3 regions of the Paenibacillus sp. MAH-35 genome follow, and region 1 is predicted to be linked to each of the others. Evidence: riboswitches for the same ligand, from Rfam matches in the RefSeq annotation. Region 1 holds a riboswitch; each other region holds the start of a gene.

Region 1 (4,315 bases):
TTTATACGATGGTGGCCGCGATGTATTTGCTGCTGACCTTGACGCTGTCCTTTCTGCTGAAGCGGATCGAAAGGAGGCTCGACGTCCATCATGATAGAAGTCCAAAATCTGCACAAGTCGTTCGGCCAGCTCGAGGTGCTTAAAGGAATCGATTGCCGGATCGAGGAGCGGGAAGTAGTGTGCATCATCGGGCCGTCAGGATCGGGGAAAAGTACGTTTCTCCGATGTCTGAACTTGCTGGAGAGCGTAACGAGCGGCCAGGTGATTGTAGACGGCCACGATCTGACCGATCCGGGCACGGATATCAATCAGGTGCGGGAAGAAGTCGGCATGGTTTTTCAACGGTTTAATCTGTTTCCTCATTTAACGGTAATGGATAACATAACGCTGGCCCCGAGGAAGGTGAGGAAGAAGTCCAAGGAGGAGGCCCGCCAATCGGCGCTGGTCTTGCTCGATAAAGTCGGGCTTCGCGAGAAAGCGGATGTGTATCCCGGCAAGCTGTCAGGCGGGCAAATGCAGCGTGTGGCGATCGCCCGTGCGCTTGCGATGAACCCAAAGGTGATGCTGTTCGACGAGCCGACCTCAGCGCTCGATCCCGAGCTCGTAGGCGAGGTGCTGGCCGTCATGAAGGATTTGGCCGCGGAAGGCATGACGATGGCAGTCGTCACCCACGAGATGGGTTTTGCCAAAGAAGCCGGCGATCGTGTCTTGTTTATGGATCAGGGGATTATTATGGAGGAAGGCGAGCCAAGCCGCTTGTTCGAGGACCCGCAAAACGAGCGGACCCGCGAATTTCTTAGCAAGGTGATTTCGTAGTTTAATTAGCAAAAACGGATGACCCCGGATCTTTGTTGAACGGGGTTATTCGTGTTGTTAATGGTTAAAGGACTTAATATGTAACCAAAGGGATCTCTGGATAGGTGGTGAGATAAGAGAAAGAGGATTTGTTCTTTTCCATTTAGAAGGAAATGAAAGGAAAATGTGGAATATAATTTGGATAAAGGAGTGTAGATTATTTGCTTTGGAGGGAAAACGATAAGATGAAACGTATAGTTACTGCCATCGTTCTGTTATTCCAGCTTATTTGGCTGTCGGCTGTAGGGGCAGAACCGTCTATCATTCGCAATTCCGATTCTGATAATTGGGATAAACCTGCTGCCGTTTCGTTTGAGGCGTTCAAAACCAGTACGGATGTGTTCGCCGCAGCCGCCCGATTCGAGTGGACGGACCGGCAGCTCTCTTCTATTAAGCATGAGCATTATATCCGTTTTCCTGCATTTGAGTTTCGATCGGATCGGCCCGACGAGTTGGAGCCTCAAGCGATTTTCACGAACGTTCCGGCAGCAAAATTCGAGAGGGTTCCGGAGAATAGTTCGGAAGGTTATCGGATCAAAGCGACGATTTGGGATCCGGAGCAGCTTCGTGCGGACACACCTTATTTTGTCCGAACATTTTGGAAACGATCGGGGAACGATGAGACGCACCAGGTGACGATAGAATCGCTGCAAAGATTCGCCCAGCCGAATGGCTCTGTAAATGATTTGCCAGACACTAGCGATAAAATATCGAGCGTATCCTGGAACAATTCGCAGGAGGTACAGTGGCCCACTGAACGGTACACATCAGAAGATCCGGTCATTCGGTACTATGGACCGCAGAAGAAACCGACAGCAGCCAAAATCAAGAGCGATGCCGCTTATATAAACTCCAAAGAAGCGCTCAAACAATACAGAAACAACGCGAACTCAAAATCGGATACTATACCGGAACAGTATGCCCAGTTTGCAATTACATTTGACCGTAAAGATGTAAGTAATATGATTGAACGTTTAATTACAGATTATGGAATAGAAATCACCCAAATATACGCAACAGCGGTTGGGTATGATGATAAGCTATATACAATAAGTTGGTTTGGTTCCGACTATAAAAATCCGCCTGAGTTCGGATCTGAGGTGCGCTTTAAATCATTCTATATCACCGAGCTGGAAGGTTATGCTCACGGAAGCGACCTATTAGAGATACAAGATTTTTTAGACAACGGCATCATCGAATGGACGGATAAGCGGGGTTATAATCCAACCGGAATCAAAACCTGGCTCGAACGCTTTGGGAGAAATTAGTAATTAAACCTTCATTTTGTAACGAAACACAACCTTCGATCTTCGCTAACAATGCGGATATAGGAGGTTGTGATTTTTTTGCCTAGCATTTTAGAATGAAGTGCAGGGTCCCCAAAAAAGTACCTATCAATTAACGGTGCAGACCGCTTGGAAAACATTATGCAATGAACACATGTATATCCCGTGTTAAGATGAGAAAACCGCATGGAGGACGGCTGGTCGGCAAGACGGTCGGAGCTTTTCATGAGGAATACGGACAGGCCGAAGCTTCATTGTGAAGCGCGGGGGAACCCAGATCCACCGGGGTGAAGCCAACGTTTGTTGGCCGGGTGATTGCTCTTTGACCCGAATCCGTCAGCTAACCTCGCAGGCCGCAAAAAGGAGAGGATGGTTTACATGCGTTTCAAAAAGACAGTAATGGCCGGGGTACTTGCACTCAGCGTAGTTGCCGGAACAAGTTCCGCTTTCGCCGCAACTTCGTACACGGTGAATCATAGCGACACGATGTGGAAAATATCGCAGCGTTACGGGGTCAGCCTGCAGTCGCTCATCCAGGCGAACCCGCACGTGGCGAATCCGAATATAGTATGGCCGGGGATGAAGCTCGTTATCCCGGGGACAGGTTCGTGGTACGGAGGCGGGAATGGCAGCGGGGACGGAAACGGCGGCGGAACAGGACAAGGCACCGGTTCCGGAGCGGATACTTCGACTCCGTATGCCGACCAAGTAGTGACCCTGGTCAACCAGGAACGCGCCAAAGCGGGATTGAAGCCGCTCGCGAACGATCCGGCACTGACGGCGATGGCGATGGACAAAGCGAAAGATATGTACAACAACAACTATTTTGATCACAACTCGCCGACTTACGGTTCGCCGTTCGATATGATGCGTTCTTACGGAATCCGTTACACATATGCCGGCGAAAATATCGCCAAAGGCCAGCGCAATCCGCAGGAAGTGATGAACGCCTGGATGAACAGCCCGGGTCACCGTCAAAATATTATGAGCCCGAACTTCACGAAGATCGGCGTCGCGTATTATAACGGCGAATGGGTGCAGGAGTTTATTGCGAACTAATACAAGGTCATTTTCTATTGGGAATGTACAATGTTTTGGCAGTATGCCCTCACAGACAGCGCATGAACCAGTCATCGTTTTGTTACAATAAGAAACAGCCGGCGTTCCTTTGAAGGACGGAAGAAGCGTCGTGTTTACAAAATTAAAAAAACGTCAATTCCCCCGGAAGTTACGGACATGCCTGCAGGAGCTGTCCTTTCATCCGGGGGAGTTTTGTAAATCGACACCGCATTTTGCCTTGGTTCTGTGGCAAACAAGCAAATCAAGTGGTACAATAATGCAAGCGACTGAAAGTGTCCGCTGGACGAAGAAGGGGGTTCGCGCAGGGTAGACACCCGGCACGCGGCGAATACCGATTTTTGGGAGGAATGGAACGATGACGTCTCAAACGAAATCGATTGATCAATTGGCGATCGATACGATCCGCACGCTGTCTATTGATGCGGTGCAAAAAGCGAATTCGGGGCACCCCGGCATGCCGATGGGAGCAGCTCCGATGGGATACGCGCTCTACGCTAACCTGATGAAACATAATCCGGCCAATCCGGAATGGATCGACCGCGACCGTTTTGTTCTGTCGGCAGGGCACGGCTCGATGCTGCTTTACAGCCTGCTTCATCTAAGCGGCTACGATTTGTCTATGGAAGATTTGCAAAATTTCCGTCAATGGGGCAGCAAGACGCCGGGTCATCCGGAGTACGGCCACACGGCGGGCGTAGACGCAACGACCGGTCCGCTCGGACAAGGGTTTGCAAGCGCCGTCGGTATGGCGATGGCTGAAGCTCATATGGCGGCTACTTATAACCGTGACGATATGAACATTATCGATCACTATACATATGTTATTTGCGGCGACGGAGACCTGATGGAGGGGATCTCCAGCGAAGCGGCTTCGCTTGCCGGCCATCTGCAGCTCGGCAAAATGATCGTCCTGTACGATTCGAACGATATATCGCTGGACGGCGAGCTGAACTTGTCGTTCTCCGAAAATGCAAAAGCCCGCTTCGAAGGCTACAACTGGCACTATGTCCGCGTCGAGGACGGCAACGATCTGGCCGCGATCAATGCGGCTGTAAGGGAAGCGCAGCAGGACCCGCGTCCTTCGCTGATTGAAG
Region 2 (4,315 bases), on a different contig from region 1:
AGCAGCTTTCAGAGGTTGGTTTTGTTTTAACTTATTGTAAGCATAGCGGCGCGACCTAGACGGGGTCCGGCTTCGACGGCCGGAAGCCGTCTCCGGAATCAGGCGGCGGATCGCCCGCTCCGGGCCCGGGTCGCCGTGCGGCCGTTTTGCCGTGCAGCCACTTGATCACGATGGCGACGAGGGCAGGCAGCGCGATATAAAACGCGCCGAGACCTACATACCCGGCTCCTCCCATGCCCATCAGCGAAAAGCTCATCAGGATGCTGTCCACGATGGCGTGGGCGAACAACGCCGTCGCAAACCCGTACTTCAGGAAAGCGTAGCCGAACAAGATGCCGAGAATCGTCACTTCCACGAACCGGGTGTACACCGGGTAGATCGGATACTGCGTATGGCTGAACGCCCAGATGACGCTTGGTATAACGACGGCCAGAAACGTATTGCGAAGCAGCTTCTTAAACAGAGCGATGCCGAAAAAACGGTAAATCGCTTCCTCGGAAATCGCCGCCGTCCAGGCCATAAGCGGAAAGATCCCCGGAAGCAGCATGTTAAGCGGCGATCCGGACGGGTCGTTCACCGCCCACATATCGAACCGGTGTTCAGCGGTGAAAAACAGCAGCGACTGCACTCCTAGCAAACCGAAGGCGAGCAGGTAGCCCCGTTTCATGCTGGACAGCGTATGAGCCCCGAAGCCCGGCTCTCTCCATCGCGGCCACAGCCGTCTTCCTTGTTCCCGCCACAGCGGATCGCCGGCGGCGAACGAGAAGTAACAGATGATCGCCATGATCGTCACGACGACCGTCATCAGAATCATGGTGACGACGGCGGCTTCAGTTGAGAAGAAGGGGTCCATGCCTTCGGCTTCGAGTGTTTTGAAGGCGGGAATCATATTGATATTGTTGATCCAGTACAACACCAGAAAGGTGGCCGTTAAGCCGATCCCCCGGACGAACGAGATCTGTTTCCGGTAAGCGATCGCAATGGCGATGGCGGCCAGCCCCATGACCGATGACAGGATCAAATTCCACTGCGTCATCGCCGAGGCCGCCTGGTCCTGCCGTTTGACCCAGTCGAGATGGCTTTGCGGAATCCGGAACTCGTTATAATAGGCGGTTGCCTGCCCGCCCCGGACCTCCACTACCTTCAGCAGCTTGGCGCCGCCGATCGTACCTGCGCGATGCTCGAATACGAACCGGTGGGGCGTAGCGGCGTTCGGCCGGAGCGAGCTGTAGTCAGAGAGGGAGAGTCCGTCCTTCCGCAGCACCTCTTCGGCAATCCGGCGGCCTACCTCGACCGACGGGGCGTTCTCCCGGCTGCTCTTCCTCCACCCGATGACGGCGCCGCTTGTCATATGTACATCGACGACATATTCGGCTCCGCGCCCGTCCGTCAGATCGACGCGATAATAATCGATCGGAGCCCGTTCCTGAAACCGGGATTTGTAATCCGCGACCCGCTTCTCCTTCTGGATATAGCCGCTCAGCAGCTTGTCGGACTGGTAGACGACGAACGTGCTGGAAGCCGGATAACCGGTCAACTCTGCGATATGCGCCTTTGCGGCGTCCGCTGCCGCTTGCTTGGATACGGTCGGCATCGTCTCGGTTAAGATGTCGGGCTCTTTGTTTCCCGTAAAAAAAGACCACCAGTTGGTGATGACGAATAAGAGGATGCCGATAACAGCAAAAGTTCCCAGCATGGATGAAAACGGGCGTTTCATGGATCCCTCCCGAACTTTTTTTCTAACGTAACATACTTTTTTTCGAAATGCCACTTAAACGGAAGCAACGGAGGTAGGGACAATGAAAAGAGGCAGGCACGCTTGTTATTCGGCCGGAAGCCGCCGATTCCTCCATGTTTTTAAGCGAATGCCGGCTTTGTGCAAGCGGGTGCGGCGGGATTATAATCGAGTTCGTCAAGTATTATTCGCTTCTGCTTCAGAGCCGCTACTGCCAGCGCACCATTACGCGAAGACCGGACTCTAATCTGAAAAGCGGAATAAGAAACTCTACAACACGAGCCGTTTAAGGTGCGCGCATCGCAGCGGACTCTCATATCAAGCCGAATTTCTTAATGAAAACGGGGGAACCATTCAAGTAGGAGCAGTTTTGCGGTGTCCGAGAAAACCGCAAGTTTTGCTCATGGGGTGAATTTCGCAGCACCGTTCCCAGCAGCGGCAAGCGAAAAGGGTGCCTTACAACCCGAATCCGTCAGCTAACCTCGTAGGCTTCAGTTTGGAAACCACACCGGACAAACGGCATTGGGATTCCAATGTCTTTTTTTGTTGTTCCTGCAAACTACGATCCGTCTTGCCGATCGGAGAGGTGACCCTGCTTGAAACCACTTATAGGGTTCAGAAGGCTTACGCCGCCGCAATTTCTTGTTCTGGGCTTCGCACTGATTATTTTTTCGGGCGGGCTGCTGCTGTCTTTGCCCGTGTCCACAACGAACGGGGAAGGTTTGCCTCTGGTGGATGCTCTATTTACAGCGACCTCGGCTACGTGCGTAACCGGGCTGGTTGTCGTTGACACGGGAACGTATTTTACCGTATTTGGTCAAGTAGTCATTATGGCGCTTATTCAGGTCGGGGGACTCGGTTTCATGACGATGTCAACGCTGATCGCGCTCGTCCTGCGCAAGCGGATCTCGCTAAGGGAACGGCTGATTCTGCAGGAAGCAATGAATCAGGTTTCGATGGAAGGGATCGTGCGGCTGATCCGCAAAGTATTGCTGTATTCCTTGACGATTGAGCTTGCAGCCGCTGCACTGTTCGCGATTCGCTGGTCGTTCGACTATAGCGCCGGCCGTGCGGTTTATATGGGAGTGTTCCACGCGGTTTCGATGTTTAATAACGCCGGATTCGATCTTTTCGGCCATTTTCGGAGTCTGATGCCTTATGCGGACGACCCGCTGATTAATATCGTCGCCATGTCGCTTATTATTTTGGGGGGCATCGGCTTTATCGTAATCTCGGATCTGATGGAATACGGAAAGAAACGCAAGCTGTCACTTCACTCCAAAGTCGTGCTTAGCATGACCGGGTTTCTGATCGTATTCGGAGCGATCGTCATCTTTTTATTCGAATATACGAATCCGAAGACGCTTGGGGCTTTGAACGGCACGGGCAAAGTGCTCGCCTCCTTTTTTCAGTCGGTGACGCCACGCACCGCGGGGGCCAATACGCTCGACATCGCAGGACTCCGGCAAGCGACACAATTTTTTATCATTATATTGATGTTTATCGGCGCGTCCCCGGGTTCGACCGGCGGGGGAATCAAGACGACCACCTTTACGACGCTGATCGGCGCCGTCATCGCGATGATCCGGGGCAAGGAAGATATCGTCCTGTTTCGTTACCGGCTGGCCAAAGACCGGATTTACAAAGCGATTACGCTTACGATCCTCGCCTTGTTCCTGGTCGTATTTATGACGATGCTGCTCTCTACGACGGAGGACCATTCCTTCCTAATGATCTTATTCGAAGTGACGTCGGCTTTCGGTACCGTCGGCTTATCGATGGGTCTGACTCCGGAGCTGACGGCTTTCGGTAAAATCATTATTATGATCACGATGTTTGCGGGCCGGCTTGGACCGATTACGCTGGCTTACGCGCTGCAGCCTAAAACGGAGAGAGAACTATATAGACATCCGGAAGGTAAAATTATTATCGGATAGGAGAAGTTTTTACGATGAAAATGAAACAATTTGCAGTGATCGGTCTGGGGAGGTTCGGCTCCAGTCTCGCCCGGGAGCTGACCAACAACGGATTTGAGGTGCTCGGCGTCGACAGGGACGAAGAGGCTGTCAGCGAAATGTCTGAGGTGCTGACCCACGCGATCGTCGCGGACTCGACGGACGAAGAGACGCTGCGTTCGATCGGAATCCGCAACTTCGATTGCGTCATCGTTGCGATCGGAGACGATATTCAGGCAAGCATCATGACGGCGATTTTGCTGAAGGATCTCGGTGTCGAGATGGTCGTGGCGAAGGCGCTGTCCGTGCTGCACGGCAAAGTGCTGGAGCGGCTGGGCGTGGACCGGATCATCTATCCCGAGCGCGATATGGGCATCCGGGTTGCGCACCAGCTCGTGAACCCAAATCTGCTCGACTACATCGAGCTGTCCAAAGACTACACGATCGCAGAGATATCGGCGCCCAAATGTTTGAACGGCAAGACGCTCGAGGAGCTGAACCCGCGGGCCAAATACGGCTGCAGTGTGGTGGCGATCAACAAGAAGGACGGCGTCATTATAGCGCCGACTGCCACCGACGTTATTAATGAACGGGATGTCATGGTTATAATCGGGACGAACAAGCA
Region 3 (4,315 bases), on a different contig from region 1:
AGCGATATTGTGATGATGGCTCCTTTAGGTGCGTTAGGCTGGGCGGAGATGGTTCCTCCATGAAGTTCGGCGATCCCTTTGCTGATGGCCAGCCCCAAGCCCGTTCCCGTGAGGTGCCCGGTTTGTTCGGAACGATAAAATTTTTCGAAAATGCGCTCCAACTCGTCTTCCTTAAGCCCGACACCTTCATCGGCAACAGTTAGTTCGACGAATTCACTGCCTGCCTTGACAGACAGGATGATCTCGCTGTAATCGGGGCTATATTTGATCGCATTGCTGATCACATTGATCAGCATTTGCTCAAGCAGAGCTTCATCGCCAAGAACGATGGGGATTTCATCGGGCAGGGCAAGGCGGATCGTGCGATGCTCCTGGTAGCCTTTCAACTGCATGAAGGTAGAGCCGATGATTTCCTCCAATTCGCACTCATCTTTCCGTAAGGTAAGCATGCCGCCTTCGAGCCGGGCCATACCCAGCAAATTCAAAACCAACCGATTCATACGAAGCGCGCCATCGCGAATGGTCACAAGAAGTTCCATTCGTTCCTCGGCGGTAAACAGTTTCTCGCCATCGATCAGCCCGGTTGCCGAACCGATAATGGCTGCGAGCGGTGTACGAAGCTCGTGCGAGACGGAGTTCAATATGGCGATGCGAAGCCGCTCGGATTCGGCAGTCAGATGGGCCAGCTTTGCCTCTTCCTCGAACTTGACACGTGCGACTGCACTGGCCGCCAACCCGCCAACCGCTTCAAATAACAAGGCTTGTTCCGGTAAGGTTTCGCTTCGCTCGTGCTTGGAAATAAGAACCATAACTCCGAATCTTTGTTCCTCAATCTGAAGCGGGATAAAATGCCCGATGAGTCCTCCGGTATGTGAAATTCTTTTTTCCAATGACGTACCTTCTTTGTAGACGCGTTTAGCAAGCGCAAGCTCGGCTTGTTCCTGTACATGATGGGAAAATGGGCTGGAACGACGGGCGAGCGTAAGCTCATTGTTGTTTTCAGCCAGATAGATCGTTACGTCCATTTTCAGGATTTCAGATAGCTGTCGGGAAAAACGGTCCAGCAATGACGGCATATCGACGGCAGAGCTAATCTGTTTACTGAGCGCATAAAGCGTGGCGGTTTGCTTCTCTTTTTGCTTGGAGTAGAGCACCTGCTGTTTGAGCCGGGCTGCCAAGCTGGCGGTTAATACCGCAACTGCTATATAAACGGCAAAGGAAATCAAATACCTAAGATCCGCGACGGTAAAACTGAGCACCGGCGGTACAAAAAAGAAATCAAAGGACAATACGCCCAGGAAAGCGGCGAAGAAAGCCGGACGCAGTCCCCAAACTACCGCATTAAGAAGCACCGGAAGCAAGTAGATCAGCGAAATATTGGCCAAATCAAAGGCGAGCCCGAAAGGTTGTATTAGGATCGTCATTCCCGCAATTAGCAGCGCGGTAGTGATGTAAGGACGCAAATCGTGCTTGGTATGAAAAAAGGGCATGGCTGAACCTCCTGCTGCGCTTATGACTAAAACTGAGACTGTCGATTCATTATGAACAACCAAGTGGAAAGTGAAAAGATTGCCTTCTGGCGAGTTTTGTTCGGAATCCCAAACCTTAAATTCCATTTAAATAAAGGGATTCCGGACAACCTGTCTGAGCAGAAGAAGGCAACTTTTCACTTGGAACGGCCAGATAACACTTCTACACATTTAATCGACAGTCTCAAACTCACCATTAGCGTACTGTAAATACTGCGCAAAAGAAATGGTTCCAGGGGGTAAAAGTTCCGTAAAAATGATGGAAAAGATCGAAAAACGGCGTGTGAAGGAGGGAGATGAAGGAAATAGAGGCCAGGGAATCAGATCGAGATGTAGAGAAGAAAATGAAACCAATTTACCTCGCGGCTCGCTTTACAATTATTTGCATGGGGAGTAACATTCGGTTCATGAATTCAATGATTCACTGTGCTGAATTGCCTTTCAGGCAAACGGGGGAACCAATCACGGAAGCTTGTGTGAGAGCGAGCATCCGTACGGGGTGAATCCTGCCGCCGGAATATGACCCGGTTGCAGGTAGGGCGACTCTCACCGCCCGAATCCGTCAGCTAACCTCGTAAGCAAGAGCAACTCTTTGGAAAATAGCGTTGCTTATGGAGAGAGGATGATGAAGCTTGTGATCGTAACTTCCGACCACAGGGCTTAGGCCTCCTGTGGTTTTTTTGTAATTAACTAACTACGCAAGCGACATAAGAGAGGCAACATTTATTATAACTAGACACGGGTTTACTCGCTTTGCCTTGGAAGTTGAGGAAGAGCAATCTCAATTCGTTAGCTTCTTTTTTGTTGCCTCCCCGTGTAGGGATAGGAGGGACACACGTGAACGATCAAGACGATTATCTTCTCGTTTCAGCGCCTACCGAAGCCGGTCTAGCATTTCTGCGGGTGCTGGCGGCAAAGGGATCGCATTATGCTGCATTAACCTACAATAAAGCGGAGAAGCAAGCTCTGGAGGAAATGGGAGTAGAGGACATTCTTATGGTGGATACAAAAGACAGTCGTTCACTACTGGTCCCCGAGCTGCCGATCGGTAAGGTTTACTTGTTTGAACAAAGCTTGGATTTGTGCTGCAGGTATATTCAAATATGCCGTTCCTGGACGGCAAAGCCGATTTATGTCATCACACAGGGGAATAATGCCCGGCTCATCTACAAAGGGCTTGGTGCGAAGTACGTAATTTTATCACAAGGGACGGACTTGTCCTTTCTGTTAAGCGAGTAAACGTAAAGCCTGTAAAGGAGACGTGAAAGTATGTTGGATATCGGAATGATTGCACTGGTTGCTATACTGGCTGCAGCCATGATAGGCCTCGCTGCTTGGGCAGGCAAGGTTGTCGAGGAAGGGCGTGAAGAAGCATGATGTGGGCGCTCGGTATCGTCGTGATCCTGTTGTTTGTTTATTTGGTTTACGCTCTGGTTAAGCCGGAAAAGTTCTAAAAAACGCCTGTTCTCAGGAAGGAGTATTGTGATATGGCTGGAATCCTTGCCGTTGTTGTTACATTGCTGCTGGTGCTGCTGCTGGCCCGGCCCACAGGGCTATATATGGCCCGAGCTTTTGAATATAACCGGACGGGACTGGACCGGTTTTACAGTCCATTGGAGAAATGGATTTATGCCATCGGAGGCATTCGTCAAGAGAATCAGACATGGCGAAAATATGCTGCCACATTAGTCGTCAGCAATACCGTCATGATTTTGCTCGTATATCTCGTGTTTCGGACACAGGCGTTTTTGCCGCTGAATCCGGCTGGCATTGCCAATATGGACCCGAGCCTAGCCTTTAATACGGCAATCAGCTTTATGACAAATACCAATTTGCAGCACTACAGCGGGGAGAGCGGATTATCGTACTTGTCGCAAATGATTGCGATCGTCTTTATGATGTTTACGGCTCCGGCTACCGCGCTTGCAGCGGTGTTCGCTTTTATGCGCGGGCTGGCAGGAAAACCGTTAGGCAATTTTTTCGTCGATATGACTCGTGCTATTACACGGGTATTGCTGCCGATTGCTTTTGTTACGGCCCTTATTTTTGTTGCGCTAGGCGTTCCACAAACGCTTGAACCGGCGGCGGTCGCTCAAACGATTCAAGGCGGTGAACAAACGATTGCCAGAGGCCCGATGGGTTCGTTCTTGTCCATTAAGGAGCTCGGGAATAACGGCGGGGGATTTATGGGCGTCAACTCGGCTCACCCGTTTGAAAACCCTAATGCAATTAGTAATTTGATTCAGATCCTGCTAATGATGTTACTTACGACATCCCTACCTTTTGCATACGGCAAGATGGTCGGGAATGCCAAGCAGGGACGGGTACTGTTTGTTTCTATGGCAATGCTCTTTATCGTTTTGCTGAGCGTTTCGCTAACGGCTGAACATGCTGGCAATCCGGCTCTGAATGCAATCGGCATTCAGCATGAACAAGGCAGTATGGAGGGCAAGGAGGTTCGCTTCGGAGTTGCACTATCTTCCTTATATTCAGTCGTAACAACGGCATCCGAGACGGGGGCGGTCAATGCGATGCATGATACGCTGACGCCAATCGCCGGGTTGATCACCATCGCCAACATGATGTTGAATACGACTTTTGGCGGCGTAGGAGCCGGCTTTATGAACGTACTGATGTATGCGATGATCGGCGTGTTTCTCTCCGGTCTGATGGTTGGGCGTACACCGGAATTTTTGGGCAAAAAAATCGAAGGCAAGGAAATGAAGCTGATTGCCGTCACGATGCTGGTTTCGCCTGTTCTCATTCTGGTTCCAACGGCAATTGCG

What was found. A riboswitch is a leader RNA that binds a small molecule or an ion and turns the genes downstream of it on or off. The one in region 1 is predicted to bind cyclic di-AMP.
Region 2: it holds a riboswitch for cyclic di-AMP, as region 1 does, so the genes downstream of both, AC3Y2E_RS18660 (TrkH family potassium uptake protein) here and AC3Y2E_RS30705 (CAP domain-containing protein) in region 1, are expected to answer to the same signal.
Region 3: it holds a riboswitch for cyclic di-AMP, as region 1 does, so the genes downstream of both, AC3Y2E_RS29785 (hypothetical protein) here and AC3Y2E_RS30705 (CAP domain-containing protein) in region 1, are expected to answer to the same signal.

What each region holds. Positions count from the first base shown of each region.
Region 1 is NZ_JBYUPU010000050.1:36,617-40,931, reverse strand. It holds gene AC3Y2E_RS30720 (amino acid ABC transporter permease) at 1-143, shown strand, start outside; gene AC3Y2E_RS30715 (amino acid ABC transporter ATP-binding protein) at 91-816, shown strand; gene AC3Y2E_RS30710 (hypothetical protein) at 1,041-2,123, shown strand; cyclic di-AMP (ydaO/yuaA leader) riboswitch at 2,373-2,511, shown strand; gene AC3Y2E_RS30705 (CAP domain-containing protein) at 2,520-3,200, shown strand; gene tkt (transketolase) at 3,577-4,315, shown strand, end outside.
Region 2 is NZ_JBYUPU010000017.1:14,328-18,642, forward strand. It holds gene AC3Y2E_RS18655 (CPBP family intramembrane glutamic endopeptidase) at 56-1,717, opposite strand; cyclic di-AMP (ydaO/yuaA leader) riboswitch at 2,047-2,241, shown strand; gene AC3Y2E_RS18660 (TrkH family potassium uptake protein) at 2,332-3,672, shown strand; gene AC3Y2E_RS18665 (potassium channel family protein) at 3,687-4,315, shown strand, end outside.
Region 3 is NZ_JBYUPU010000046.1:40,448-44,762, reverse strand. It holds gene AC3Y2E_RS29790 (ATP-binding protein) at 1-1,490, opposite strand, end outside; cyclic di-AMP (ydaO/yuaA leader) riboswitch at 1,947-2,121, shown strand; gene AC3Y2E_RS29785 (hypothetical protein) at 2,367-2,768, shown strand; gene kdpF (K(+)-transporting ATPase subunit F) at 2,903-2,983, shown strand; gene kdpA (potassium-transporting ATPase subunit KdpA) at 3,017-4,315, shown strand, end outside.